DNA from 2 places in the Sinorhizobium sp. RAC02 genome. Region 2 is predicted to be linked to the other one. Evidence: predicted binding sites of a transcription regulator. Region 2 holds the regulator's gene; the other holds the start of a gene.
The links. Region 2 encodes LexA, which represses DNA repair genes until DNA is damaged. Its sites were predicted from a motif close to TGTTCNNNNTGTGTTCNG; they were not measured.
Positions count from the first base shown of each region.

Region 1: a site for LexA is predicted at 9,893-9,910, ahead of dnaE (DNA polymerase III subunit alpha). Genes of this name have one in related genera too.

Region 1 covers NZ_CP016450.1:1,580,944-1,595,737, forward strand. Annotated here, with positions in the region: gene BSY16_RS07605 (DUF3572 domain-containing protein) at 48-347, shown strand; gene BSY16_RS07610 (DNA polymerase IV) at 471-1,757, shown strand; gene BSY16_RS07615 (calcium-binding protein) at 1,767-2,993, opposite strand; gene BSY16_RS07620 (L,D-transpeptidase family protein) at 3,511-4,824, shown strand; gene BSY16_RS07630 (DMP19 family protein) at 4,900-6,051, shown strand; gene dnaE (DNA polymerase III subunit alpha) at 6,148-9,645, opposite strand; gene BSY16_RS07640 (hypothetical protein) at 9,991-10,581, shown strand; gene BSY16_RS07645 (ABC transporter ATP-binding protein) at 10,631-11,317, opposite strand; gene BSY16_RS07650 (lipoprotein-releasing ABC transporter permease subunit) at 11,331-12,632, opposite strand; gene proS (proline--tRNA ligase) at 12,663-13,991, opposite strand; gene BSY16_RS07660 (DUF1467 family protein) at 14,707-14,794, opposite strand, start outside.
Region 2 covers NZ_CP016450.1:1,264,718-1,279,511, forward strand. Annotated here, with positions in the region: gene bamA (outer membrane protein assembly factor BamA) at 1-1,330, shown strand, start outside; gene lpxD (UDP-3-O-(3-hydroxymyristoyl)glucosamine N-acyltransferase) at 1,381-2,448, shown strand; gene fabZ (3-hydroxyacyl-ACP dehydratase FabZ) at 2,441-2,908, shown strand; gene lpxA (acyl-ACP--UDP-N-acetylglucosamine O-acyltransferase) at 2,905-3,723, shown strand; gene BSY16_RS06025 (LpxI family protein) at 3,729-4,607, shown strand; gene lpxB (lipid-A-disaccharide synthase) at 4,604-5,782, shown strand; gene gltA (citrate synthase) at 5,812-7,101, opposite strand; gene BSY16_RS06040 (ComEC/Rec2 family competence protein) at 7,409-9,856, shown strand; gene lexA (transcriptional repressor LexA) at 9,957-10,679, opposite strand; tRNA gene BSY16_RS06050 (tRNA-Lys) at 10,980-11,055, opposite strand; gene BSY16_RS06055 (cytochrome c biogenesis CcdA family protein) at 11,282-12,031, shown strand; gene BSY16_RS06060 (AEC family transporter) at 12,163-13,125, shown strand; gene BSY16_RS06065 (UbiH/UbiF family hydroxylase) at 13,093-14,301, opposite strand; gene pcsA (phosphatidylcholine synthase) at 14,551-14,794, shown strand, end outside.

The DNA of each region.
Region 1 (14,794 bases), 320 kb from region 2:
TTAGCGTCACTTGGTTGATTAAAAGGTAAATTTCCCGAGGAAAAACGATGAAAAGCCAAAAAGATACACCCGCGACAGAAGACGCGGAGGCTACCGCCGTCGCCATCCTCGGTTGGCTTGCTGGCGAGCCCGAATTGCTCTCTCGTTTCCTGGCCCTGACCGGTGTCGCGCCCGCCGAGGTCCGCAACGCCGTGAACGATCCCGCTTTCCTCGCCGGCATCGTCGATTTCCTGATGGAGCATGAGCCGACATTGCTGGCGTTCAGCGCAGCGACGGGTGCGCAGCCGGAAGCGGTCGTGCGTGCCCACGCGATCCTTTCGGGCCCGTATGGCAGCAACGATTTCTGACCACCCGGCCCGAAAAGGCCGATGTGCGTATGCCTGTGCGTTGTCATGCATTCAGCCTCGGCGACTGTTGAGACTCGTGAACTTAAGCAGTAATGTCGCGATGTTCAATATTTGTTCCCGATCATGAGCACCGCGACCATGCATTTTCCGGGCTTCTGCCGCGACTGCCTGACCGGGCAGCCCGCCGGACTGCGCCGTTGCCGGGGCTGTGGCAGCCCGCGTCTCGTCTATCATGACGAACTCTACGACCTGACGCTCGCCCATATCGACTGCGACGCCTTCTATGCGTCGATCGAGAAACGCGACAATCCGGACCTTGCAGACAAGCCCGTCATCATCGGCGGCGGCAAACGAGGCGTCGTCTCGACGGCCTGTTATATCGCACGCGTCCATGGGGTTCGCTCAGCCATGCCGATGTTCAAGGCGCTGGAAGCCTGTCCCAATGCGGTCGTCGTCAGGCCGGATATGGAAAAATACGTGCGCGTCGGTCGCGAAATCCGGACGATGATGCAGGAACTGACACCGCTCGTGCAGCCGCTCTCCATCGACGAGGCCTTCCTGGAGCTGAAGGGGACCGAGCGCCTGCATCACGATCCCCCTGCCCGCGTGCTCGCCAGATTCGCCCAGCGCGTCGAGAAGGAAGTCGGCATCACCATCTCGATCGGGCTTTCCTATTGCAAATTCCTCGCCAAGGTCGCCTCGGATCTCAACAAGCCGCGCGGCTTTTCGGTCATCGGCGAAGCCGAGGCATTGGAATTTCTGCGCGAAAAGCCGGTGCGCCTGATCTGGGGCGTCGGAAAGGCCTTTGCCGAGACGCTGGAGCGCGACGGCATCCGCACCGTCGGCCAACTCCAGACCATGGAGGAAACCGACCTGATGCGCCGCTATGGCGTTATGGGCAAGCGGCTGTTCAATCTCTCCCGCGGCCAGGACGAGCGCGAGGTGCATCTTAACGATCCGGCGAAAAGCGTTTCGGCCGAGACCACCTTCTTCGACGACATTTCCGGCTATGACGCGCTGGTCGCGCATCTGCGCCATCTCAGCGAGAAGGTCGCCGCGCGCCTGCGCAAGTCCGGCATTGCCGGCCATACGGTCGTGCTCAAGCTGAAAACCGCCGACTTCAAGAGCCGGACGCGCAACCGCAAGCTCGAAGATCCGACCATGCTCGCCGACAAGATTTTCCGCACCGGCATGGAGCTTCTGCGCAAGGAAACGGACGGCACGAAATACCGCCTGATCGGCATCGGCGTCAGCGACCTTGCCGATCCCGGCCGCGCCGACCCGCCGGACCTCGTCGACCCCGCCGCCACACGCCGCGCGGCGGCAGAGGCCGCGATGAACACGCTGCGCGACAAATTCGGCAAGGCAAGCGTCGAGACCGGCTATACGTTCGGTAAAGGCCGGTCCTGAGCGCTTTCGTTACTCGAACAGGAAGTCCGCCGCCGTAAACTTCGACACCGTGATGTTGTCGACGATGATCTTGCCATGGCTGAAGGTGATGAGCACGTCGTCACCCGACTGGGTGATCTTCAGGTCGGAGAGGGAGTCGATCTTGCTGAAGTTGCGGAAATGGATCTTGTCCTCACCGTCCGTGAAGGCATTCACCGTGTCCGTGCCGAGATTCCTGTCGCTACGATCACGGAAGACGAAGAAGTCCTTGGTGCCCTTCGTACCGTAGAGCGTATCGTTGCCAACCTGCCCCTCCAGCCGGTCCTGTACGCCGCCGCCGCCTCTGATGACGTCATTGCCATCGCCGCCACGCAGATTGTTGTTCTTCGTGTTGCCGATAATGGTGTCGTTGGACCTGCCACCAGAAACCTCCTCAATGTTCTTGAGTGTGTCCCGGTCGCCGAAACCATCGATCGCGTAGCCTTTCACCAGATCGACAAGCACCTTGCCCTTACCGCCCTGGTCGTAATCGCGCTGATACATGACACCGTCAAAATCGCCGCCGCCGCCATCGATGATATCGTTGCCCGCCAAGCCGGCGAATTCGTTGTCTCCATTCGATCCGACAAACTTGTCCACATAGTTCGTGCCGTAAATACCCTCGACGTTCTTGAGCGTGTCCGTGAAGCCGAACGCATCGACCACCTTACCGGTGACCATGTTCACCGAAATGCCCTTGCTCGGCAGCCAACCGTGTTGGCGAGCACCCTCCGAATAATCGACCTCGTCCCAGTCAGCGCCACCGTCGTAGGTATCGGCTCCCATGAAATCCTTGATATAGTCGTCTCCAGCGCCAGCCGTGACTTTGTCGTTGCCCGCACCGGTCTCGATATCATCGCCCTTGGCAGTGCCCGTTATGGCGTCGTTGCCGGCAAGCAGGAGCCCCTTCGCCTCGTAGAGATTATCGGCGCGGAACGCATAGCCCCTGATCGCAAGGCCGGCGACCTTGTAGATTTCCTGCCCCAGTTCGTTGCGTGCGCTGACGCCGCTGATCGTGCCGCCGGTGATCAGGCCATCGCCGATCGTCAGGCCTGTACCGGTCAGCACCAGTTTCTTGGTCCAGCCGGCCTCTGTATCCGAGAACGTGAAAGTAACGGTTTTCTTGTCGCTGCTGACGGCAAGTTTATAATCATGCCATTCGGACAGAATGTCCCAAAAATATTCCGTCGCAAACTTTGTATAGGTTACAGTGGCCATTTGTTTTCCCCCTAAGATCGATCTCACGCCACCGGCTTCCACGCCAGAAGCGCAGAAACGATCAATGCAATGATGGCAGACATGAGAATACTGAAACGAATGCTCCCCAATACCATGGAAATGCGCAACCTCGACTTCGTTAATAATACCTTACTAAAGTAAATATCGCTCAGCAAGAGTTTCGGCACGTTTTATTCGAATGCGAAAGAAAACACGGCGCTGCGCGACAGGAGAATGCACGGTCACTCTATGCGGCAGGTCGAAGACTATTCGCACGTCACCTCCCGCCCGCGTGATGGCGAAGAACTGATGCGCCGGCCACGCAAATCAGAAGTCACGAAAATGTGAGGCCGGTTTGCTCTGAAAATGGCGCGTATTTGCCGAATAAGCGGCGCCAGCCCCACGTTTTCCCCAGCATTGGCATGGCTAACAAACCCCGGCTGCCGGAAGCATAAATCTTCCTTAAACCGGATGCCTTACGCTTCCCGGCGGTTTGTATTGCGTACGGATGGGTCACATGAAGTTTCGTATCGCCGCTGGCATGAGCATTCTGGGTCTAGTGCTGAGCTGCGGAACCGCGCTCGGCGGCACGCTCGAAGGTCCGCTCCAGATCATCGTATCGAAGGACCTGCAGGAGTTGAAAATCTATGACGGCGGGGTGGTGATCGCCACGTCGCGCGTTTCCACCGGCAAGGCCGGCCATTCAACGCCGACCGGCATCTTCTCCATCATCGAGAAGAAGCGTACGCACTTTTCCAACCTCTATGACAGCGCACCGATGCCCTTCATGCAGCGGCTGACATGGTCGGGTATCGCGTTGCACGCCTCCAACAGCGTGCCGTCCTACCCAGCCTCGCATGGCTGCGTGCGCCTGCCGAACGATTTTGCCAAGACGCTGTTCAGCACCACACGCCGCGGCGGTCACGTTCTGATCACCGACCGCGAGATCGTGCCGCAGCGGGTCCTGCACGCGGCCCTGTTCAAGCCTGTCGTCGTTCTGCCGGATACACCGCTGCTCTCGGAGGCGGGCTTGCGCCCGAGCCTGATCGAAGCCGGCGACAAGAGCGTCGAGGTTGCGATGACCGATCCGAAGCCGGAGGTCATGACCCCGGTCATCGAGCGGATGGAGCGCGACCCGATCCGCATTCTCATCACCCGCCGCGGCGAGCGCGAAATGATGATGGATCTCCAAGGTCTGCTGACGTCGCTCGGTTATGACGCCGGTGTGCCGGACGGGCTGCACGGCAAACAGACCGTGGCCGCCATTCGTGCCTTCCAGCTTACGGAAGGCCTCACGGATGATGGCACCGTCACACCGGAACTCATCGCCGCCGTCTATGCCAAGGCCGGCAAGGGCACGCCGCCGAACGGCCAGATCCTCGTGCGCCAGAAATTCAAGCCGCTGCTGGAAGCGCCGATCACCATCCGCAATCCCGAAATCGCGCTCGGCACGCATTTCCTCATCGCCCGCGCGGTCGATGCCGACAAGGGCACGGCGGAATGGTACGGCGTGAGCATGGACAACCAGCTCCCGAAGGCAACCCTGAAACGCCTCGGCATCGCCACGGAAGCGGATGCCTCCGCATCGGACGCGCTCGCCAGTACACTCGACCGTCTCGATATCCCGGATGACACGCGGATGCGGATTTCCGGTCTGATGGGCGAAGGCGTCTCCCTCTCCATCTCCGACACCGACCTTGGCGGAGAGACCGGCAACGGTACGGACTTCATTACCGTGACCCGGAAGGTGCAGAAGGCGGAGGCCTCGGCTGTTCAAAGCGGCAAGAAGCCGAAGAAAAAGAAGCAATCGTCAATCACGGTCGTGAACTGACGCGGGCAATGAGATCGGCTTTGGCACGGTCTCCTGCCTGAAGTAGTGTCGTGCGCAAGGTTTGAGGGAGGCATCATGTTCGGCAAGGTGTTCGGCAGACGTGCAACCGCGCCCCCGCCATCACGAATCATTCCGGTTTCCAGCGAACGTGCAGCGGATGCCGGTGAGCTCGTTGCGGCCGTGGTGGATTTCGTCAATCACCTCTTCACCCAAGGCTTCTATCGCCCTGAAGAGCTGCCACCTCATCTTGTCCATCTCTATCATGCAGATTTCTACATCGCGCAGGTTTGCAACGGCGGGCATAGCCAATTCGTTCATAACTGCGGGGCACGGGTGCAAGCCATTTCCGCAAACGCCGAAGCAGGTCTGATGGCGATGGGCGCACGTTCGCAGGCCGCCCTGGTGCACGAACTCGCCCTATGGGTTGCCGCCAATCCGGAGAGCGCATCCGCTCAGACCGGCTTTACGGGTGGACGGGACCCAGCGCTTGACCGGTTGGATGCGCGCTTCCGGACGGCCGATGTGGACGACCCCGCAACAGATCTCGCCGCAGCCTGGGTGAGGACATGGCCGGATATTCGCATCCTCGAGCACGCTGATTTCAACGCGGCCTGGGATCAAAGCGCCCTGTCGAACCCCAAACGATCGTCCCGCCTGTCAAAGGCGCGTGTCGAGACATTCCGGCAATCTCTTTCCGATCGCCCCCATCTCGCCCTAGGCTTGGCCGCTGACGATGCAGATGAAACGCTGCTCGACGACGGGAACGTGCAGATGATCGCGCTTGACGGGCGTTATCAGGATGCCCGGGTCATCCAGACAAGTTTCGGGCTGCGCGGCGCGGTTTACAACGGTGGCGACGTTCGCCTCTACGCGCTTCGATTTGAAGGCGGGGATGTCAACGTGACGGCGACCGCGCTTATCGGGTCGGCGAGAAAAGTCGACATAGACCGCTTCGTCGCCTTCATTGCAGAGGAGCCCGTTGCAGCCGCGGCCGATCTCCTGCTCAGCCGCGCCCGCCCCTTGGCAATCCACTGCACAATCCAGCCCTGCGGCGGCTACGACGGCATTCCCCATCCGGCCTTCCGCGTGACCGCAGGCGATGAAATCCTGATACTGGCGAAAGCGAAGACCGGGTACATCCTGGCGGGACAGAAGCCGGGAGAAATCTACGGACCCGTTCCCTACGCGCAGATCGCGGCGCACGAACAAGAGTTGCGCGACACCTGAAGCGCGCCTTGGGAAATCCCGCCCCCCTGCCGGCCTAGGACATTTCCAGCCGAAGCGACATCGCTTCGGCGTCGGATGATGCGGAAAAACAAGAATCTAGACCAGCTCCACGTCCAGCACGCCGGGTGTCGAGCGCATGGCGGCGGCGATTTCGGCGGAGATGCGGAAGCGGTCGTTCAACTCCACCTCGATTTCGCGCTGGCCGTTTTCCTTGATGACGATGAAGGAAACGAGGCCGTCTCCCTTGGTGTTCAGGTGAGCGGCGATGGAGCGCAGCGGGCCGGAATCGCGAACGTAAACACGCAGGGCCTTCTGCGTCTGGAGCGATTCCTCCTCCAGAGAACGCAGCGTCTGGATGCGCAGGCCGATGCCTTCCGGGCGCTCTTCCGCCTGCACGGTCATGACCAGCGATTTGCCGGCCTCCAGCAGATCGCGGTACTGGTTGAGCATCTCGGAAAACAGCACCGCCTCGAACTGGCCGGATGAATCCGAAAAGGCGACGATGCCCATCTTGTTGCCGGTGCGCGTCTTGCGCTCCTGCTTCGATGTCACCGTACCGGCAAGGCGGCCGGCCGTCGCCCCGCGCTTCACCGCCACGGCAAAGTCGGCAAAGGTCTGCACGCGCATCTTCGAGAGGATCGGCGCGTAGGTGTCGAGCGGGTGGGCAGACAGGAAGAATCCGAGCACCTGGAATTCGCGGTGCAGTTTTTCGGAGGCCAGCCAGGGCGTATAGGACGGCAGCGTGATGACCTCCGGCCCTGTGGCAGCACCCATGCCGAAAATGTCGCCCTGCCCGCTTGTCTTGTTCTCCTGCGCGCGCTGGGCAGCACCCAGCAACCGGTCAAGGCCGGCGATCATGGCAGCGCGGTCATGCCCGAAACAATCGAAAGCGCCGGCAATGATCAGGCTTTCGAAAACGCGGCGGTTGACGAATTTCGGATCGATGCGCGTGCAGAAATCCTCAAGGCTCTTGAACGGCATGTCGCCGCGGATCTGGACGATGTGCTGCACCGCCGCTTCACCCACACCCTTGATAGCGGCGAGCGCATAATAGATGCGGTTTTCGCCGGTCTCGAAATGCGCGAAAGACGTCTGCACGGAGGGCGGGATGACCGCGATGCCGAGACGGCCGGCATCCTGCCGGAAGTCGTTCAGCTTGTCCGTGTTGGACATATCGTAGGTCATCGACGCGGCGAGGAACTCGACCGGGTAATGCGCCTTCAGATAGGCCGTCTGGTAGGAAACGATGGCGTAGGCGGCGGCGTGCGACTTGTTGAAGCCGTAATTGGCGAACTTGGCGAGCAGGTCGAAGATAAGGTCGGACTGCGGCTTGGACACGCCATTCTTGACGGCGCCATCGACGAAGCGGGCGCGCTGCTTGTCCATCTCCTCCTTGATCTTCTTGCCCATGGCGCGACGCAGCAGGTCGGCCTCGCCGAGCGAGTAGCCCGACAGGACCTGGGCGATCTGCATCACCTGCTCCTGGTAGACGATAACGCCCTGCGTTTCCTTGAGCAGATGGTCGATCGTCGGGTGGATCGACTCGATCTCCTCCTCACCATGCTTGCGGGCATTGTAGACCGGGATGTTTTCCATCGGGCCCGGGCGGTAGAGTGCCACGAGCGCGATGATGTCCTCGATGCAGTCGGGCCGCATGCCGATCAACGCCTTGCGCATGCCGGCACTTTCCACCTGGAACACGCCAACCGTCTCGCCGCGCGACAGCATCTCGTAGGTCAGCTGATCATCGAGCGGCAGGCTTTCGAGATTCACCTCGATGTCGCGCTTGCGGATGAAATCCACGGCGGTCTTCAAGACTGTCAGCGTCTTCAGGCCGAGGAAGTCGAATTTTACGAGCCCCGCCTGCTCCACCCATTTCATGTTGAACTGGGTGACCGGCATGTCGGAGCGCGGATCGCGGTACATCGGCACGAGCTGCGACAGCGGCCGGTCGCCGATCACGATGCCGGCGGCGTGGGTCGAGGCGTGGCGGTAGAGGCCTTCGATCTTCTGGGCGATGTCGAGCAGGCGCGCGACGACCGGCTCCTTGTCCGCCTCCTCCTGGAGCTTCGGCTCCTCCTCGATCGCCTTGGAGAGCGGCGTCGGGTTGGCCGGGTTGTTCGGTACGAGCTTGCAGATCTTGTCGACCTGGCCATAGGGCATTTCCAGCACGCGGCCGACGTCGCGCAGTGCCGCGCGCGCCTGCAGCGAACCGAAGGTGATGATCTGCGCCACCTGCTCGCGGCCGTATTTCTGCTGCACGTAGCGGATCACCTCTTCGCGGCGATCCTGGCAGAAGTCGATGTCGAAGTCGGGCATCGAGACGCGTTCCGGGTTGAGGAAGCGTTCGAAGAGCAACGAGAAGCGCAGCGGATCAACGTCGGTGATGGTCAGCGCATAGGCGACGAGCGAGCCCGCGCCCGAGCCGCGGCCGGGACCGACGGGAATGTTCTGCTGCTTGGCCCATTTGATGAAGTCGGCAACGATCAGGAAGTAGCCGGGGAACTTCATGCGCTCGATGACGCCCAGCTCGAAGTCCAGCCGTTCCCGATAATCCTGCTCGGTATAACCGGGTGTCAGGCCGAGCAGCGCCATACGGCTCTCGAGACCTTCCACGGACTGGCGGCGAAGTTCCGCCGATTCGGCGCGATCCGCCTCGTCCGGATCATCCGTCGCCCCGGTGAAGCGCGGCAGGATGGGGTTGCGTGTCTTCAGCACGAAGGAGCAGCGCTTCGCGATCTCGACCGTGTTTTCCAGGGCCTCGGGCAAATCGGCAAACAGCTTTGCCATGTCCTTGCGGCTCTTGAGGTAGTGGTCGGGCGTCAGGCGGAAGCGGTTGTCGTCCGAGACCATCGCATTGTGCGCCACCGCCATCAGCGCATCATGAGCGTCGTAATCGTCCGGCGCCGGGAAGAACGGTTCGTTGGTCGCGACCAGCGGCACATCCTCCGCATAGGCCAATTCGACCATGCGCCGTTCATGCTGCTTGTCATAACGGCCGTGGCGTTGCAGTTCGATATAAAGCCGGTCGCCGAACACCCGCTTCAGCGCATCCAGCCGCGCCCGCGCTACGGGAGGCTGCCCGGACAGGAAGGCCATATCGATCGGACCGCCGCGCGCGCCGGTGAGCGCAATCAGTCCCTCGGCACCTTCCTCTTCCAGCCAGCTATAGGCGATGCGGACCGCCTGGCTGCCCTCGCCGCCGAGATAGGCACGGCTGACAATGTCGACGAGGCGGACATAACCGGCGTCGGTTGCGGCAAGGAGAACGATCGACGGCAGCTTTTGAAGTTGCGCCTGCCCTCCGCGGCGCTCGCCTTCGCCCTCGTCTTCCATATCGATCGACAGCTGGCAGCCGATCAGCGGCTGGATGCCGTCGCCGATCGCCTTCTGCGAAAATTCCAGCGCTGCGAACAGGTTGTTCGTATCGGTGATGGCGATGGCCGGCTGCTGGTCCGACATTGCCTTGCCGATGATCTTCTTGATCGGCAAGGCGCCTTCCAGCAGCGAAAAGGCGGAATGCACGCGCAGATGCACAAATTGCGGTGTCTGCGCGGTTGTTCCGCTCTCCGTCTTTGGGGCTTCACTCGCCATCGGCTTCTTCCTTCATTTCAAGGAAAGAAGCTTAAGCGGATTCGCACCCGTCTCGTCCAGACGGTTCTTTGCATTGCACCCGGTTTCCACGCCGCGTGGCCCGGTATTCAGACGACGAACCAGGAAATATCAGATTCCGAAGAGGATGACGGAGAAGCTGGCGACGAACATGGCCATGGAGGCGAATGCAGCAAGGTCACGAAAGAAATCGGTCATTATGGCTCCCTTTCCTTTTATGTTTCTAGTTTGTTCTATTCTTGTTCTCGTGTCAATAGCTTTTCACAGGCCCACTGGACCGGCGTTCGCCAGCGCAATAAGGTCGCCTCGACCAATGGAGGAATAAAGATGAAGTTGTTGATTGCCGCCCTCATGCTGTCGGCTGCCCTGCCCGCTCTTTCGGCCGCCGCAGATTTTCCGGCGGACCGCATCATCGCCATGGCGAGCGGCGACTGGAACAAGGACGGTACGCCGGATCTTGCCGTGGTGGCGACGCCGGGCGACGACGGCGGCGATGACAACGGGCTTTATGTCTACGTCGCCAAGCCGGAAGAGAACCGGCTGACGCTGGCGCTATCCCTGCCGAACACGGTCTGGGGCAATCTGACGATGTATGGCCAGGAGCCGGAGCTGGCCGCCCTTGGCAACGGCTCGTTCACGCTGACGACGAAGAACGATTCGATCGGCCGGGAGCGCTGGCGCGAGACGCTCACCATCGCCTATCGCAATTTCGACTTCATCGTGGCCGGTTATACGTATTCAGCCTACGACACCATTGCAGAGGACGGCGGAGAAAACCGCACGAACGACTGCGACCTAAACGTGCTGACGGGCAAGGGCAAGCGGAATGGCCAAGCCGTCGCGGACAAGGCGCAATTCGTCCTGCTCAAGGATTGGAACAACAGCATACCGCGGTCAGTTTGCGGATTGGACAACTAACGCCGGCAACGCATGACGCGCAGGATGGCCAAAATATCAGGCCGTCCGTTCAGGCGAGCTCGCGCACGAGCCCGTCCTCGATCGTCACGCGACGATCCATCAGGCTGGCGAGCTGGTGGTTGTGGGTGGCGATGAGGGCCGCCAGGCCGGACTGGCGCGCCAGCGCTTCGAGCGCCTCGAAGACGTAGCCGGCGGTTTCCGGATCAAGGTTGCCGGTCGGCTCGTCGGCAAGCAGCAGCAGGGGCGCATTGGCGACGGCGCGGGCGATCGCCACGCGCTGCTGTTCGCCGCCGGACAGCTCCGACGGGCGGTGATCGGCACGGTGGCCGATGCGCATGTAGTCGAGCAGCTGGGCGGCGCGTTCACGCGCCTCGACCTTCGTGAGGCCGCCGATCAGCTGTGGCATCATGATGTTTTCCAGCGCGGTGAATTCCGGCAGCAGGTGATGAAACTGGTAGACGAAGCCGATCTCGTTGCGACGGATCGTCGTGCGCTGGTCGTCGGACAGCGTGGCACAGGAATGACCGTTGACGAAGACCTCGCCGGCATCCGGCTTTTCGAGCAGGCCGGCAATGTGCAGCAGGGTCGACTTGCCGGTGCCGGACGGTGCGACGAGGGCAACCGTCTCGCCACTCCGCAGCGCAAAATCCGCGCCCCTGAGGATCGACAGCAGGGTTTCGCCCTGGCCGTAGTGCCGTTCGATGCCCTTGAGTTCCAAAGCGAGGCGCGCGTTCATGGCGTTCTTGTTCCTATTCGTACCGCAGGGCCTGGACCGGATCGAGCTTGGAGGCACGCCAGGCGGGGAAGATCGTCGCGAGGAACGAAAGCACCAGCGCCATCAGGATGACCGAAACCGTCTCGCCGGCGTTCATGTCGGCCGGAAGCTGGCTCAGGAAATAGAGTTCAGGATTGAACAACGTCGTACCGGAAATCCAGGAGAAGAACTGGCGGATCGATTCGACGTTGAGGCAGACGATGACACCGAGCAGAACGCCGGCAAACGTGCCCACCGTGCCGATCGCCGCGCCCGTCATGAAGAAGATGCGCATGACCGCGCCGGACGTGGCGCCCATCGTGCGCAGGATCGCGATGTCGCTGCCCTTGTCCTTCACCAGCATGATAAGGCCGGAAATGATGTTGAGCGCGGCGACGAGCACGATCAGCGTCAGGATCATGAACATCACGTTGCGCTCGACCTGCAGGGCCGAGAAGAAGGTCTGGTTGCGCTGGCGCCAGTCGGTGATGAAGATCTGCCGTTCGGCCGCCGCCTCGATCGGCTGGCGCAGATCGTCGATGGCATCCGGATTGGAAACGAACAGCTCGATCGACTGCACGACGCCTTCTGAGTTGAAATAGAGCTGCGCTTCTTCCAAGGGCATGTAGATGATCGACGAGTCGTATTCCGACATGCCGATCTCGAAAATGGCGGAGACAGTGTAGGTTTTCACGCGCGGATTGACGCCAAGCGGCGTGACATCCCCTTCGGGAGCAACCAGCGTGATCTGGCCGCCGGCGCTGAGGCCGAGCTGTTCGGCCATGCGCGAGCCGATCGCAACGCCGCCGCCGGCGGCAAAGCCGACGAGGTCGCCTTCCTTGAAATGATCCGAAACGGCCTTCATCTTGGCGAGGTCGTCAGCGCGGATGCCGCGCACCAGCGCGCCCGTGCCACCGCCCGCCGTGCCCTGCGCCAGCGTCTGGCCCTCGACAAGCGGGATCGCCATGGTGACGCCCGGAACGGCGGAAAGACGCTCTGCCAGCTTGGCGAAATCGTTCAGCGGCGTATCGATCGGCTGGACGATCATGTGGCCGTTGATGCCGAGGATGCGCGAGATCAGCTCCGTGCGAAAGCCGTTCATGACGGCCATGACGATGATGAGCGTCGCGACCCCCAGCATGATGCCGATGAAGGAAAAGCCGGCGATGACCGAGATGAAGGCTTCCTTGCGCCGGGAGCGCAGGTAGCGCCAGGCGACCATCCGCTCGAAAGCGGAGAAGGGGCGGTTCTTCTTGTAGGCCTGAGCCTCGGTTGTCCCGCTCGCTGCGTCAGCCATGGTCCCCTCCCGTTGCCCCGGCGCGGCGCATCAATTGCCGGACGTCAGGCGGTTGATCGCCGCCTCGATGGTCAGCGTCTCGCGTTCGCCGGTCTTGCGGTCCTTGATTTCGACTTCGCCCGTGGCAACGCCGCGCGGACCGGCAATGACCTGCACGGGGGCGCCGATGAGGTCGGCCGTCGCAAACTTGGCGCCGGCGCGCTCGTCCTTGTCGTCATAGAGCGTGTCGATGCCGGCATTCGAGAGTGCGCCATAGATCGTCTCGCAGGCGGCGTCGCAGGCCGCATCGCCCGACTTCATGTTGATGACGATCACCTCGAAGGGCGCTACGGCCTTTGGCCAGATGATGCCGTTCTCGTCATGCGAGGCTTCGATGATCGCGGGCACGAGGCGCGTCGGGCCGATGCCGTAGGAGCCCATATGCACGGCGTGCTCCTTGCCGTCGGGACCCTGGACCTTGGCGCCCATGACGTCGGAATACTTCGTGCCGAAATAGAAGATGTGGCCGACTTCGATGCCGCGGGCCGACAGACGTTCGCCTTCCGCAATCGCATCGAAAGCGGGAGCGTCATGCATTTCGGAGGTCGCCGCGTAGCGCGAAGTCCACTTTTCGAAGATGGCGCGCAGACCGGCGACATCCTCGAAATTGGTGTCGAGGCCGGGAACGTCGAAATTCAGAAAATCCTTGTGGCAGAAGACTTCCGACTCGCCGGTATCGGCAAGGATGATGAATTCGTGGCTGAGATTGCCGCCGATCGGACCGGTATCGGCGCGCATCGGAATGGCGCGCAGACCCATGCGCGAGAAGGTGCGCAGATAGGCCGCGAACATGCGGTTATAGGCATGCTCGGCGCCTTCACGCGTCAGGTCGAAGGAATAGGCGTCCTTCATCAGGAATTCGCGCGAGCGCATGGTGCCGAAACGCGGGCGCATCTCGTCGCGGAATTTCAGCTGAATATGGTAGAGGTTGAGCGGCAGGTCCTTGTAGGACTTCACGTACGAACGGAAGACGTCCGTGATCATTTCCTCGTTGGTGGGGCCATAGAGCATCGGGCGCTCCTGGCGGTCCTTGATGCGCAGCATCTCCTTGCCGTAGGCGTCGTAGCGACCGCTCTCCTGCCAGAGTTCGGCGGATTGCAGCGTCGGCATCAAAAGCTCGACGGCGCCGGCGCGGTTCTGCTCCTCGCGGATGATGGCGTTCACCTTGTCCAGCACGCGCTTGCCCAGCGGCAGCCAGGTATAGATGCCCTGGGACTGTTGCTTGACCATGCCGGCACGCAGCATGAGCCGGTGCGAGACAATCTCGGCCTCTTTGGGGTTTTCCTTGAGGATGGGCAGGAAGAAGCGTGAAAGGCGCATATCGGTTTCCAGCGGGACTGATCCGCCCTATTCGGGGAATCGGGCAAAATGACGTTGATTTTCACGCGTTCATAAACGCTTCGCCGCAGGAAGGGAACCCGGCAGGCCAAGCAGGCATGCAAGGCCGAAGCACGACGCACAGGCGCAGTGCCGTTCCGAGAAATGTGGCGGAAAAATGGGGGCGTCAATAACAGAAATTGCGCATAGGTTGTCAACGGAAAAATTTTATTCCACTGTAGCAAAAATGCAAAAAAAGCGGATGACAACGCCTAAGCTTTGGGCTAGTTTCAGGTCACAAAACAGGCAGGAAGTACAAATTCCTGCCATTTCGCGGTCAAGTCTTGGGAGGATCAGATCTTAGGCGCGCGTAGACGCTGCCACCGCACAACGGATAGAGATCACGCGATACCTGTAAAACAAGGCTTTTAGCCTTGTTTTTTTTGCCTTTTTCCCATTAGACTTTCGCTTTATCAACTTCTCGCCTGGGGTCCATGCGTCAAAGACGCACACCGTCGCGCGCTGCGACACTCCGCCTCACGCATGGTGAGAAAATCCGGACCGGTTTGCATGACTCAAAGGCAGGCACGGGCTGCAGGCGGGCTTTTTCCGGCGCAATCTGACGATCGCCAAACGGAAGACTATTCTCCCCGACCCCGAAGACGGGGAATGGCTTGCTTTCACCAGGTGAACGGCCGTTAACCTTTGCGGCGGCCGCTTATTTGAAATTCGGCATGAATTGAGGGATGGAGTCGATGCCATAGCCGAGGCGCACCGACACGACATACCAACAGCCATAGATGATG
Region 2 (14,794 bases):
CGACTATTTGGTCGATCAGGGAGAGCGCGCTTATGTTGAGCGCATCGAAATCCGCGGCAACACCCGTACGCGTGACTACGTCATTCGTCGTGAGTTTGACATCGGTGAAGGCGACGCTTTCAATCAGGACGTCATCGCCCGCGCGAAACGTCGTCTTGAAGCGCTTGGCTATTTCTCGACCGTCAACATTTCTACAGCGCCAGGCAGTGAGCCTGATCGCGTTGTCGTGGTTGTCGATGTTCAGGACCAGTCAACTGGCTCGTTCGGTATCGGTGTCGGTTATGAAACGGGTGACAAGGGCGGGATCAAGCTCGAGGCTTCGGTCGAAGAGAAAAACTTCCTTGGCCGTGGCCAATACATTCGCGTTTCTGCCGGTGCAGGTGAGAATTCCCGCGACTACAATCTGTCGTTCACGGAGCCTTATTTCCTTGGCTACCGCCTTGCGGCCGGTTTTGACCTCTTCAGCAACGAAGACGACAGTGAAGACTTCTATGACCTGAATACGCGCGGCTTTAACCTGCGTGTAACGGCTCCGATCACGGAAGACCTATCAACCACGTTCCGCTACAGCTATGCAAAGCTCGATTACAAAACCTCGCTGGACTTCGATGATCCGGATGACAGAGAAGAATTGTCCAGCCCGTACTGGGATGTGGTCAACAATGGTCCTTGGGTTCGTTCGGCAATCGCGCATAGCATGACGTTTGATACGATCGACGATCGTACACTGCCGCGAGATGGTATCTTTGCCCAGGTCACGCAGGAATTTGCGGGAATCGGCGGCGATTCCGAATACTACAAGATTTCCGGTAAGGCGCGTTATTACCATACGCTGCTGGACAATGCCGACGTCATCGGCTCCATCGCCATCAGCGGCGGCCATATGTGGGGCTTTGGTGACACCAAGGTCTATGACCAGTTTAACCTGTCGGGAAGCGACTTGCGTGGCTTTGAATCCAGCGGGATCGGCCCGCGGGCAACGTCGACGGGTGATGCACTCGGTGGTACGACCTATTTCACGGCCTCTGTCGAAGCATCCTTCCCGCTGCCGTTCGTGCCACGTGACGCTGGCTTCCGCGGTGCGTTCTTTGCCGATGCCGGCACGGTCTACGGTAACGATGTCAAGGTCAACCAAACCTTCAAAAGCGGCACCATTGACTTTGACGACAAGGTCAAGGGCACGGACATGACGCTGCGCGCCTCGGTCGGTGCCTCCATCATCTGGGCATCGCCGTTCGGTCCGTTGCGTTTCGACTATGCGATCCCGGTCAAGAAGGAAGACTTCGACGAGACGCAGCGCTTCAAGTTCGGCATTGCGACCCAGTTCTAAGACGGGCAGTCCAGAACTGCGCAAAACGGACGTTCTGGAGTCATCGCGTGATGGAACACAATTGGTTTTTTCCGCCCCATGACGGTATGCGTCTGGGCGACCTGGCGGTGGTGCTTGGGGCGGAACTCGTGGATGGAGCGCATGCTGGCCGCATCGTGCGGACTGTTTCGCCGGTAAACCGGGCGAAAAGCGGCGATCTCTGTTACATTCTCTCCCGTAAATTCCGCAATGAGCTCGCGACGAGCGAAGCAAGCGCGATCCTGTGTGACCGCGCGTTCGTTTCCCTCATTCCGCCGCACATCGCCATTCTCGTTTCCGCGCGTCCCCACACGGCGTTCGCACGTGCCGGTGAACTGTTGCACCCTGCGGCCATGCGACCGGAGGCGATGACATCTGCTCCGGCCGGTATTGCCGCCGGTGCCTATGTCGATCCCGAAGCGCACCTCGAATCTGATGTTTCCGTTGAGCCCATGGCTGTTATCGGCAAGGGCGCCGAAATCGGCGAGGGCACGCGCATCGGCCCCGGGGCGATCATCGGTGCCGGTGTCAGGATCGGCCGTAACTGCACCATCGCTGCAGGTGCAACCGTGCAATACGCGCTAATCGGCAACGATGTCATCATCCATCCGGGCGCCCGCATCGGCCAGGACGGGTTCGGCTATGCGCCGGGTCTCAAGCCAGGCATGATCAAGATCGTCCAGATTGGCCGCGTCATCATCCAGGACAGTGTGGAAATCGGCGCGAACACGACGATCGACCGCGGCACGATGGACGATACGGTGATCGGCGAGGGGACCAAGATCGATAACCAGGTCCAGGTCGGCCATAATGTGCGCATCGGTCGTCATTGTGGCATCGTCAGCAAGGTCGGCATCGCCGGCAGCACGCGCATCGGTGATGGCGTCATGATCGGCGGTGCGTCGGGCATCAATGGTCATATTACCATTGGCGATGGCGTGCAGATTGCCGCCATGAGCGGTGTCGTCGCCGATATTCCGGCCGGTGAGAAATATGGCGGCGTCCCGGCGCGGCCCATGCGCGAGTTCCTGCGCGATATGGCGGAGATCGCCATGCGTTCCAGTACCCGAGTCCAGAAAAAGGGGGGCAATGATGAGTGAAGAGACCAAGGCAACGCTCGGCGTGGCTGACCTGCGGGAAATCTTGACGCTGCTTCCCCATCGTTATCCCTTCCTCCTCGTCGACAAGATCATCGAGATCGACGGCGACGAATCGGCGATCGGCATCAAGAACGTCACGGTCAACGAGCCGCATTTCATGGGGCATTTCCCGGATCATCCGATCATGCCCGGCGTCCTCCTGATCGAAGGCATGGCGCAGACGGCGGGCGCGATCTGCGCGCGCAAATCGCGTGTCGGCACGAACCTCGTCTACTTCATGACGATCGACAATGCCCGCTTCCGCAAGCCGGTCGTGCCCGGCGATCGTGTCGAGTACCACGTCACGAAGCAGAAGCAGCGCGGCAATATCTGGAAGTTTCACTGCGACGCAAAAGTTGATGGGCAACTCGTCGCGGAAGCTGATATCGGCGCGATGATCGTGAAAAAGGAAGACGCCTGAAAATGATTGCTGCCAGCGCGAAGATCCACCCGCTTTCCGTCATAGAGGACGGCGCTGTCATCGGTGAGAATGTCGTCGTCGGGCCCTTCTGCCATGTCGGTCCCAAGGTCGTTCTCGGCGAAGGTGTGGAGCTTCTGACGCATGCAGTCGTGACCGGGCGGACCGTCATTGGCCGCGGCACGCGCATTTTCGCCAATGCCGTCATCGGCGGCGATCCGCAGAGCGTGCATCACGACGGGGCGGAAACCACGCTTTCCGTCGGCGCCATGTGCGTTATCCGCGAAGGTGTGACGATGAACACCGGTACGACCGAAGGCGGCGGCAAGACGGTGGTGGGTGACAACAACCTGTTCCTCGCCAATTCGCATGTCGCGCATGATTGCCAACTCGGCAATCACATCATCCTGTCGAACAATGTCATGCTTGCCGGCCATGTCACGATCGAAGACCGGGTCATTCTCGGCGGTGGTTCCGCCGTGCACCAGTTCACGCGCATCGGCCGCCAGGCGTTCATCGGCGGTCTTTCGGGGGTGTCCTACGATGTGATCCCTTACGGCATGCTGAACGGCAATCCCGGCATTCTGGGCGGCCTCAACGTCGTCGGCATGAGCCGTGGCGGCATGGAAAAGGCGACGATCCATCAGGTCCGTCGCGCCTTCAAGCAGATTTTTGAGGGCGAAGGCTCCATCCGTGTCAATGCCGCGGCGATCCGCGACGAGTATGCGGACAGCGAACCGGTCATGCACATCCTTGACTTCATCGCCGCCGACAGCGACCGTGCGCTGTCCTCCCCGAACCGGGGTAACAAGGGCTGAGTGGCATGGCGGACGGCCGGTCCGAGCAACGCGACCGGCTGGCGATCATCGCCGGCGGAGGGCTCCTGCCACGCTATGTCGCCGACGCGGCGCGCGCCCGTGGCGAAAATCCCTATATTCTCGCGCTCACCGATGAGTCCGGAGAGGACTGGTCCGACTTCGACCACCAGGTGATCTCGATCGGCAACTATGCCGGTATCGGCGCGGCATTCCGCGCCAAGGGCATCGGCCGCGCGGTGCTGTCCGGCTCCGTCCGCCGCCGCCCCGAATGGCGCGACATCCATGCACCGTTCAAGGCACTGCTCGCGCTGCCATCGGTTGTTCGCACGCTGTTGAAGGGCGGTGACGATGCCGTGCTCAAGATGGTCATCCGCCTGATCGAAAGCGAAGGCGTGCATGTCGTTGGTGCGCATGACATCGTGCCGAACCTCCTGGGGAGCGAAGGCCCTCTTGGCGCCGTAAAACCGGATGCAGCAGCCGAAGCCGATATTGCTGCAGCAGCAGCTGCTGCGCTGGCGCTCGGTCTGCTGGATGTGGGGCAGGGTGCTGTGGCACTTGGCGGCCGCGTAGTCGCCCTGGAAGGAGCTGAGGGCACGGACGCGATGCTGGAGCGCGTGGCGCAGTTGCGCGCCCTGGGCCGTATCTCCGCACGTCGCAAGGGCGTGCTGGTCAAGCTCTGCAAGCCCGAACAGGATCTCCGGGCCGACCTGCCGTCGATCGGTGTCGAGACGTTGCGGCGCGCCCGTGCGGCAGGTCTGGCCGGTGTCGCCATCGAGGCGGGGCGGTCGCTCGTGCTGGAGCGTGAGGCGCTTGTCGCGGAAGCCGATGCACACGGTCTTTTCGTGACCGGCATCCTGCCGGGAAGAACGGAGAGCCAGCGATGACGGAAGCTGCGCTGAAAGTCGGCGTGATTGCCGGCGAGGTATCGGGCGACCTGCTCGGCGGCGATCTGATCGCCGCCTTGCGCAAAGCCCATTTGGGTTCGATCGCGCTTGTCGGCGTCGGCGGCGAGGCGCTGGAACGGCAGGGGCTCACCTCCCTGTTCGATTTTTCCGAACTCTCCATCATGGGCATATCGCAGGTGCTGAAGCGCCTGCCATCGCTGCTGCGCCGCATTCGCCAGACGGCGGACGCCATCATCGCCGCGCAACCGGACGTGCTTGTCATCATCGACAGCCCGGATTTCACCCACCGCGTCGCGCGTCGCGTCCGCAAGGCGCTGCCGGACCTGCCGGTGGTCAATTACGTCTGCCCGAGCGTCTGGGCGTGGAAGGAGGAGCGCGCGCCACGCATGCGCGCCTATGTCGACCATGTCCTGGCGCTTCTGCCTTTCGAGCCTGCTGTCATGGAGCGCCTCGGCGGCCCGGCAACGACCTATGTCGGTCACCGGCTGACCAGCGATCCCGATGTCCAGCGGATCCGCGCAGCACGCCTGGTGCGGACGCTAGACGCTTCCGACGCACCTCTCTGCCTGCTGTTGCCTGGCTCCCGCGCCACCGAGATCACTCGCCTCCTGCCAGTCTTCGGCCAGGCAGCGCGCGAGATGACCACCCGCAATCCCGCCACCCGGTTTGCGCTGCCGACCGTGCCGCGCCAGGAAGCGCTTGTGCGCAAGTTGACGGCGGACTGGCCGGTGAAGCCGCAGATCACCGTCTCGACTGCGGAAAAGTGGCAGGCTTTCGCCGAGGCCGATGCGGCGATCGCGGCATCAGGCACCGTCATTCTCGAACTGGCGCTGGCCCGCGTGCCCGTCGTTTCCACCTACCGCTTCGACTGGCTCGCCAACCTCTTCCTTCGCAAGATCAAGATCTGGACAGCAGCGATCCCTAACCTCATTGCGGATTACACCGTCGTGCCGGAATATCTCAATGAACAGGTGCGCCCGGGCAGCCTCGTACGCTGGTTTGAACGGCTTTCCGTCGATACGGCTGAACGCCGCGCCATGCTGGAAGGCTATGATCTCGTGCATGAACGCATGCGGACCATCCGCCCGCCTGGCGAGACCGGGGCGGCGGTCATCCTCGATCTGCTCGCAACAAAAAAGCCCGGTCAAAACTGACCGGGCTTTTTCTTTTCGGCGGCGCGCTGTCAGCGCTTGGAAACCGGCACGTAGTCGCGCTTCGGTTCGCCGACATAGAGCTGGCGCGGACGGCCGATGCGCTGTTCCGGGTCCTCGATCATCTCGTTCCACTGGGCGATCCAGCCGACCGTGCGGGCGAGTGCGAAGAGCACGGTGAACATGGTGGTGGGGAAGCCCAGCGCCTTCAGCGTGATGCCGGAGTAGAAGTCGATGTTCGGATAGAGCTTCTTCTCGATGAAGTACTCATCCGTCAGCGCAATGCGCTCGAGTTCCATCGCGACTTCCAGCATCGGGTCGTCCTTGATGCCGAGCTCGCTCAGAACCTCGTGCGTCGTCTTCTGCATGATGCGCGCGCGAGGATCGTAGTTCTTGTAGACGCGGTGGCCAAAGCCCATCAGGCGGAACGGGTCGTTCTTATCCTTGGCGCGGGCAACATATTCCGGAATGCGATCGACCGAACCGATTTCGGCGAGCATGTTGAGGGCCGCTTCGTTGGCGCCGCCATGGGCAGGACCCCAGAGGCAGGCAATGCCGGCCGCGATACAGGCGAACGGGTTGGCGCCCGAGGAACCGGCAAGGCGCACGGTGGAGGTCGATGCATTCTGCTCGTGATCGGCATGCAGGATGAAGATGCGGTCCATGGCGCGCGCCAGAACCGGGTTCGCCACATAGTCTTCGCACGGCACGGCAAAACACATGCGCAGGAAGTTCGACGCATAGTCGAGGTCGTTCTTCGGGTAAACGAAGGGCTGGCCAATATGGTATTTGTAGGCCATGGCGGCGATCGTCGGCATCTTGGCGATCATGCGCAGCGACGCAACCATGCGCTGGTGCGGATCAGTGATGTCCGTCGAGTCGTGATAGAATGCCGACAGCGCGCCGACACAGCCGCACATGACGGCCATCGGATGCGCGTCGCGGCGGAAGCCGGTAAAGAAGCGCGACATCTGCTCGTGCACCATGGTGTGGTGCGTGACGCGGTAGTCGAAATCATCCTTCTGCGTCTTGGTCGGCAATTCGCCGTACAACAGCAGGTAGCAGGCTTCGAGGAAATCGCCGTGTTCGGCCAGCTGCTCGATCGGATACCCGCGATGCAGCAGAACGCCTTCGTCGCCATCGATATAGGTGATCTTCGATTCGCACGAGGCAGTGGAGGTGAAGCCGGGATCGTAGGTGAAGGTGCCGGTATTCTTGTACAGCGTGCCGATGTCGATCACATCGGGGCCGATCGTACCGGATCGCGTCGGCAAGTCCACCGTCTTGCCACCGACTGACACACCCGCGCTAGTTCCTGTCATAACGATCCTCCGTTGTTTCCAATGGTGGCACGAAGCTGTGCCGTATCCATGAACATGCTCGTTTTGCTAACCCATTTGTCCGATGCTGCCAAGCAATACGAAAGGCAAATTGTGCATTGCGAAAACAGGTTTTCCGGCAACGCAATATCTACCCTTTCCATGAAGTTGCAAGCAACTTTTGAGAGTGCTTTCCACGATGCGGAGGGCGCATCCCTTATGCCTGACTTAGCACTTTCGGCATGTACTGCAGATTGAAGATTTCTCCATTCGATTGCACAATGCCAGTGGGAACGGGTGGGGCCGAGCCATGGGCAGGATCGACATCGCGGAACGACGGACGGCGTCCGAGGCTGATGCCTGGCACGGCGTGCCCACCGACGATTCCCGAGAGCTCGCGCCGCTCGACAAGCCGCGCCGGCCGGCTTTTGTTCTTCTCCTGCGTGCCATCGGCCGCCTGCGCGAACGCCTTGCCGGACGGCAAACGGTGGCAGCCGCCTTTGCCGAGGAACGCGCACACGGCCATTTCCTCCTTTTCGTTCCCGTCTTCCTCGGCACGGGCGCCGCGCTCTGGTTTTCCGCAGCGTTGGATCCGTCGCCCTATGCGTTGATCCTGCTTGTCTGTGCGGCGCTCTGGCCCGCCTTGCGGCTGCGGCATCGTGAAAGCCTCGTGGCGCTCGCGGCGGGGGCTGCATTCCTCGTTCCGCTCGGTATGCTGCTTGCGGCCGGAGAAACCGCCCGCCTTGGCACCGTCATCCTGGATGCGCCGGTGACCACGGAGGTGAGGGGGCGCGTCCTGTCTCGCGAGAGCGACGACCGCGGTGCAGTCCGCTATCGCATTGCGCTCGAAACGACGCGCGAGCCCACCCTGAAGCGCGCACCCGACGTGGTGACACTGCTTGCCCGAAGCCGGCATGAGCCGATCGCCATCGGCGGCGGCATTGGGGGACGCGCACGCCTTGGCCCGCCGTCCGGTCCCGCATTGGCCGGGCTCAACGACTTCACCTTGGATGCCTATTTCGCCGGCACCGGCGCCGTTGGCTACTTTTACAGCGCGCCGACCACCGTGACGACAAACGCGCCCGGCCTCTACGACAGAATACGGCAACGGATCGCCGCCTGGAGAAACAACCTCACCGAGCATATTCGGGGCCGCATCGGCGGCGATGCGGGGGCCATTGCCGCGGCCCTTGTCACTGCCGAGCAGCGAGCAATTGGCGACGACACGGTGGAAGCGCTGCGACAGGCGGGCCTTGCCCATGTCCTTGCCATTTCCGGGCTGAACATGGTGCTCGCCGCCGGAACCTTCCTCGTCGGTGCGCGCATGCTGATGGCGCTGATACCGGGTTTTGCCGAGCGCTACCCCGCGAAGAAGTTCGCGGCCGTCGGCGCCCTGGTTATGGTGACGCTCTATATTCTCGTTTCGGGTGGCGCGATTTCGGCCGTGCGCTCCTGGATCATGATCTGCGTGATGCTCGTCGCCGTGTTGTTCGGGCGCGCGGCCATCAGCCTGCGCAACGTGGCGATCTCGGCCATCCTCATCCTGCTGGTCACGCCCTCTGCCGTGACGAATCCCGGTTTTCAGATGTCCTATGCCGCAACGCTGGGCCTCGTGGCCGGCTACGCCGCGTGGCGCGAGCGTCCGATCCAGCGCGAAAGCCGGGGAGGGCCGTTTGCGCTGTTCGGCGGCGCTGCCGGCCGCTTCATCGGCGGGCTCATCCTCTCCTCGCTGATCGGCGGCTTTGCGACGCTGGTCTACTCCATTGGCCATTTTCACCGAATCCCAGCCTATGGGCTTGCCGGCAACCTGCTGGCCATGCCGGTGATCAGCACCATCGTCATGCCCTTCGGTCTGATCGCCGTGCTTTTGATGCCCTTTGGCCTCGATGCCATTCCCTTCGCGATCATGGGCAAAGGCATCGAGTGGATGATCACGCTGTCGACATGGGTAGCCGGCTGGAAGGGCGAGATCGTCACCGGCCGCATCCCTGCAACCGCCTTCTTGCTCATCGGCATCGGCAGCGGCCTCGTCTGCCTCCTGCGCACCCGACTGCGCCATGCCGGCACGCTTCTCGTCGTCGTCGGAATCCTTGTCGCCTGCTGGCCCGCTGGAGGCACAAGGCCGGAGATTCTCGTGTCGGAAGATGGCCGCCTGGTCGCCATTCTGCGTGGCGAGAAAGCAGCGACCAACCGCGCACGGCCACCGGATTTCATCTATGCGCAATGGCGGCGCGCCCTTCGCCTCGAAACACTGCTGAAACCCGAGCTACGCAAGACGAGCGGCCTGACAGTCAACATCGAGAAGGAGGACCCTGCCACTACGGCCAGGCAGAAACGACCCCGCCGCGAAGCCGACCGACAGAAGGCCAAGGCGGCCATGGCCGCAGCATTCGATACAGCCCGCACTCACGACAGCTTCATCTGCGAGACAAAAGCCTTCTGTGCCGCCATTTCCCCCAGCGGTTGGCGCATCGTGGCGCTGGAGGACCTCGCCTTCCTCGGTACGGCCTGCGACGGTGCAGACCTCGTCATCGTGCCCGTCGCAATCCGTTTGGAAGCTTGCCGTTCAGGTGCACGCCTCATCACGGTTCGCCATCTGAGGCAAACCGGCGCCCTGGAAATCCAGCCGGCGGCCGATCCCGCAAACTCTGCCCTCTCCGACGCCCTTTTCACCCCGGCTGTTGAAACGCTTCATCGCCCCTGGTCACGACACCGCACCTATGATTGGCGTAGTGGTACCTATGAAGCGAGCGGATGACAGCGCGTCGTGATCTCTCAAGTTCACTCCCCAAGCCTTGGTTTCTCGATGTTTTGCAGGCGTTATTGCTAAACCGCCGCACGCGTTTACGCGACACGCTTTAATGGTAGCGGCGAATAAGCCCGACGAGCTTGCCCTGAATCTTGACGCGGTCCGGTCCGAAAATACGGGTTTCATAGGCCGGATTGGCGGCCTCAAGCGCGATGGATGCGCCCTTGCGGCGGAAGCGCTTCAGCGTCGCTTCCTCGTCATCGACCAGCGCCACGACGATTTCACCGGGATTGGCAGTGTTCGCATTGCGAATGATGACGGTGTCACCGTCGAGGATGCCGGCCTCGATCATCGAATCGCCCTTGACCTCCAGCGCATAATGCTCCCCGCCACCGATCATTTCGGCCGGCACGGTGATTTCATGGGTATTGTTCTGGATCGCCGAGATGGGCACACCCGCGGCGATGCGTCCCATGACCGGCACGGAAACGGAGGAGGGCATGTCTGCCTGGCTCGACGTCCGCTGGGGCGGAGCGGCCGGCACCGGCTGCTTGCCAAGGCTTCCTTCGATGACCGATGGGGAGAAACCGCGCCGCGGCTGAAGGCTGGGCGAATAGGCCTCCGGAAGTTTGATCACTTCTAGGGCGCGGGCGCGGTTTGGCAATCGCCGGATGAAGCCACGCTCTTCAAGCGCCGTGATGAGCCGGTGAATACCCGATTTCGAGGCGAGATCCAGAGCATCCTTCATTTCATCGAACGACGGCGGTATGCCGGATTCCTTCATCCGTTCATGGATGAACAAGAGAAGTTCCTGTTGCTTACGTGTCAACATCGCCGTCCACCCCAGAATCGCGAAACAAATATAGAACATACACTATCTGTTCCATATGTGTTCTGCAAGAGGCCCGCACCTACAGAAGCGTTATGACAGGCAGTGCGCTGAGTAATTGAACGCCTTCGGCGCTTCTTGCCCTTTGTTCTCGGCCGCGGAAGGCGACGCCACAACCTAGCGCATCTCTTGCGAAATGCGAGCCGGTCGAAGCCTTGGTCTTCGCGGGATTACTTGGGACTTTTTTCACCCCATGCGGCAGGCTCGAAAATACTGCAAAAGCCTGGGGGTCAAGGGTTCGAGTGGTGAGCGCGCAGGGATTCGAACCCTGGACCTACTGATTAAAAGTCAGTTGCTCTACCGGCTGAGCTACACGCTCCCAGGCGGTGCGAAGACGCCCCGCGGAAGTGCGCGGAACATAGGCAGGAGGATTTGCCGGGTCAACCCGGAAAATGCGATGAAAAACAGCTTTTGCTGCATTTTGCCGCGTTCTCCAAAAGGTGATTGGCAGGAGAGGGCTTCGGCCGATACTAGGAAGCGCAAATGAAGGAGCGGGCGGGGCGTTTTCGGGCCCGAACCGCTTTCCCGCCGTCGCGGAGTAGCCAGTGTCGATTGCCGATATTTCTCTTCTAAGTGCGCTGCTTGCCGGAGCGCTGTCGTTTCTGTCGCCCTGCGTGCTGCCGCTCGTGCCGCCCTATCTCTGTTATATGGCGGGCATTTCCGTGGATCAGTTTCGCGGCAACGACGCGGTCGCGGTCCGGCGGGATACGCGCGGGGCGGTGCTGCTGGCGGCGTTCTTCTTTACCCTGGGCTTTGCCACGGTTTTCGTGGCGCTGGGCGCCGGGGCGTCGACGATCGGCATGGTGCTGCGCCGGCATCTCGACATCCTGGCGCAGATCGGCGGCGTCATTATCATCCTGATGGGCCTGCATTTTCTGGGATTGCTGCGCATCGGGCTTTTTGCGCGCGAGGCGCGGTTCCAGGGCGGCGGCAAGCCGGCGACGGCATCGGGCGCCTATGTCATGGGACTTGCCTTCGCCTTTGGCTGGACGCCCTGCATCGGTCCCGTCCTTGGGACGATCCTCGGCGTTGCGGCCGCGCGGGAAACGGTCAGCGACGGGGCGATGCTGCTTGCCGTCTATTCGCTGGGCCTCGCCGTGCCGTTCTGGATCGCGGCCGGGTTTTCCGGCGCCTTCATGCGCTTCCTCCTGCGCTTTCGCCGGCATCTCGGCGCGGTGGAAAAGGTCATGGGCGTGCTGCTCGTCCTGACGGGCCTTGCCTTCATCTTCGGCTATATCAGCACGGTCGCCATCTGGTTCCAGCAAACGTTTCCCATTCTCTCGCAAATCGGCTAGAGCATTCCAGCCGAGGCGGTACCGCTTCGGCCTCGGATAATGCGGCTAAAACAAATATCTAGAGCATTTCCGGTGAACCGGGGTTCTAGTCAGGGATATCATCCTCGGCAAGCGGGAGCGCGCCTCGGCCCATGGCGGACATCGTCGGACTCGTCCTGCCGTTCTTCGGCATGATCCTGCTGGGCTATGTGGTCGCCCGGATCACCAAGCAGCCGGTCGAAGCGCTTGGCTGGCTCAACACTTTCATCATCTATATCGCGCTGCCGGCGCTGTTCTTCAAACTGGTCGCAAAAACGCCGATCGAGCAGCTGACGCGCGTCGATTTCATCATCGCCAACATCAGCGCGACCTATTTGGTTTTTGGACTGATCTTCGCCGTCGGTCTCTGGCTGCGCCGCGCCACTATCGGCGAGGCGACGATCCAGGGGCTTGCTGCCGCCTATGGCAATATCGGCTATATGGGGCCGGGGCTGGCGCTGCTCGCCTTCGGCGAGCCGGCGGCCGTGCCGGTGGCGCTGGTCTTCTGCTTCGAGAACATGCTGCATTTCATGGTGGCACCGGCGCTGATGGCCGTTGCTGGCGGCGAGAAACAGCCGGCACTCCAGATTGCCGTCGGAGTGTTGCGCAAGATCGTCACGCACCCGTTCATCATCGCGACGGCGGCCGGGTTCGTCGCGGCCTTTGCCGGGTTCGAGGCGCCGGCGCCGCTGCAGCGGTTGATTGATTATCTGGCGCAGGCCGCAGCACCCTGCGCGCTCTTTGCCATGGGCGTAACACTGGCGCTGCGGCCGCTGAAGCGGGTGCCGGTGGAGATCGGCTATATCGTGCCGGCGAAATTGCTGCTGCTGCCGGTGACAATGTATCTGGTGCTCGGCTTTGCCGGCAATTTCGATCCGGTCTGGGTGTTCACGGCCGTGCTTCTGGCAGCGCTGCCGACGGCCACGAACGTCTTTGTCATCGGCCAGCAATATGGCGTGTGGCAGGAGCGGGCGTCGGCGACCATTCTTATCACCACCGTGCTGTCCGTCGCCACGGTGACGATCCTACTCTATCTCATCAAATCAGGCCTGCTTGCGGGCGACCCGTTCCCGTAGGTTTTCGCGAAAGGCCTTCAGCGAGCCGAGCGGCTCAATGCCCTCGCGCATGACGATGCTGCGCAACGGCCCGAGCGCGGAAAGCAGGTGAAGGCCGGCCGAGCGCAGGAACTGCACGGGCAGGAAATCGGAAAGCAGGGAACGGTTCAGCAGGTCGACACTGACCGTGCGGGAGCGGATATCGGCCTGCCGCTTGCGGTCAAATCGATCACCCACGCCACCATAGTTTGCCGGCTCATCAATTCCGATGAGATCTTTCAGCGCCATGATGTCGCGCAAGCTGAGATTGAGGCCCTGGGCGCCGATCGGCGGAAAGGCGTGCGCGGCCTCGCCGACCAGCACGAAACGGCCCTTGCCGAAATGATTGGCCGTCATGCCGGAAAGCGGAAAACTCTGGGCACTGCCTTCCACCGTGACCTTGCCGAGCATGGATTGCATGCGCTCCTCGACGGCGCGGCTGAGATCGGCGACGGAGAGTTCGCACAGGCGGTTCGCCTCCTTCGGCGGCAGCACCCAGACCAGGCTGGAGCGGCGGCTGGGCAGGGGAACCTGCGTGAAGGGGCCGCTTTCCGTGTGGAATTCCGTCGAGACATTGCCGTGCGGCCGCTCATGAGCAAAATTGAGCACGAGGGCGGATTGCGGATAGGACCAGGTGCGCACGCTGATTCCGGCGCCGTCGCGGATGCGCGATTTCCTGCCATCCGCACCAACGACGAGGGCGGCGGTCACGCGTTCGCCGCTGTCGAGAGCCAATTCGATACCGGTTTCGAAGCTGTTGGCGGCGGTGACACCGTCCTCCAGGCGCACGATATTGCCGTCGGCGGCGATGCGCGCATCGAGAATGTCGAGGAATGGCGCATTCGGAATGTTGTAGCCGAAAGCCGGCAGGTCGACCTCGCTGGCGCGGAAAGCGACCGGCGGGGCACGCAGGAGGCGCGACGTGCCGTCAAGGATCTGCATGGTTTCGAGCGCGGCGGCATGGCGCGCGAGGTCATCCCAAAGACCGAGTGTCTTCAGGAAGGCGATGGACTGGTCCATGAGGGCTGTGGTGCGGCCGTCTTTGGTGCGCGTGGGCGGGGCGATCAGCGCGATGCTGCGGCCCGAATCGGAAAGCGCTAGAGCCGCCAGGCTGCCGGCCAGGCCGGCGCCGACAATCGCGATATCGAACTGTCTCATGACCGATCTCCGAAATATCAAAGTGTTACCCACAGATTTGCGGTGCTTGTACTTCGGGAAAGGTAGGCCGGCAAAGAGGCAATTTCCATGGGGTGAATCGGCGCAGGGCAGAAACTCGCCTGGAAAGCGCCGGTTTTTCACTGGCGATGACGGGCAATCAATGCATATTACCGGCAGTGACCGCGCAAGAGGGCGTGCTCGGCGAGTTGCGGCCGAAGAAAAGCCCCAAGGGATGGACTGCGAACGGCAATGAAGTTTTTCAACTACAAGCGCGTGCCCTACGCGGAAATCCGTGCCTTTTCCGTCCATATCCTGACGGCATCCGGTTCGTTCCTCGCCTTTCTGGGTGTCGTCGCCGCCGCCGAGCATCGTTTCGTCGATATGTTCTGGTGGCTTGGCCTGGCGTTGCTCGTCGATGGTATCGACGGGCCGATCGCCCGCAAGGTGCGTGTCAAGGAAGTGCTGCCGAACTGGTCCGGCGATACGCTGGACA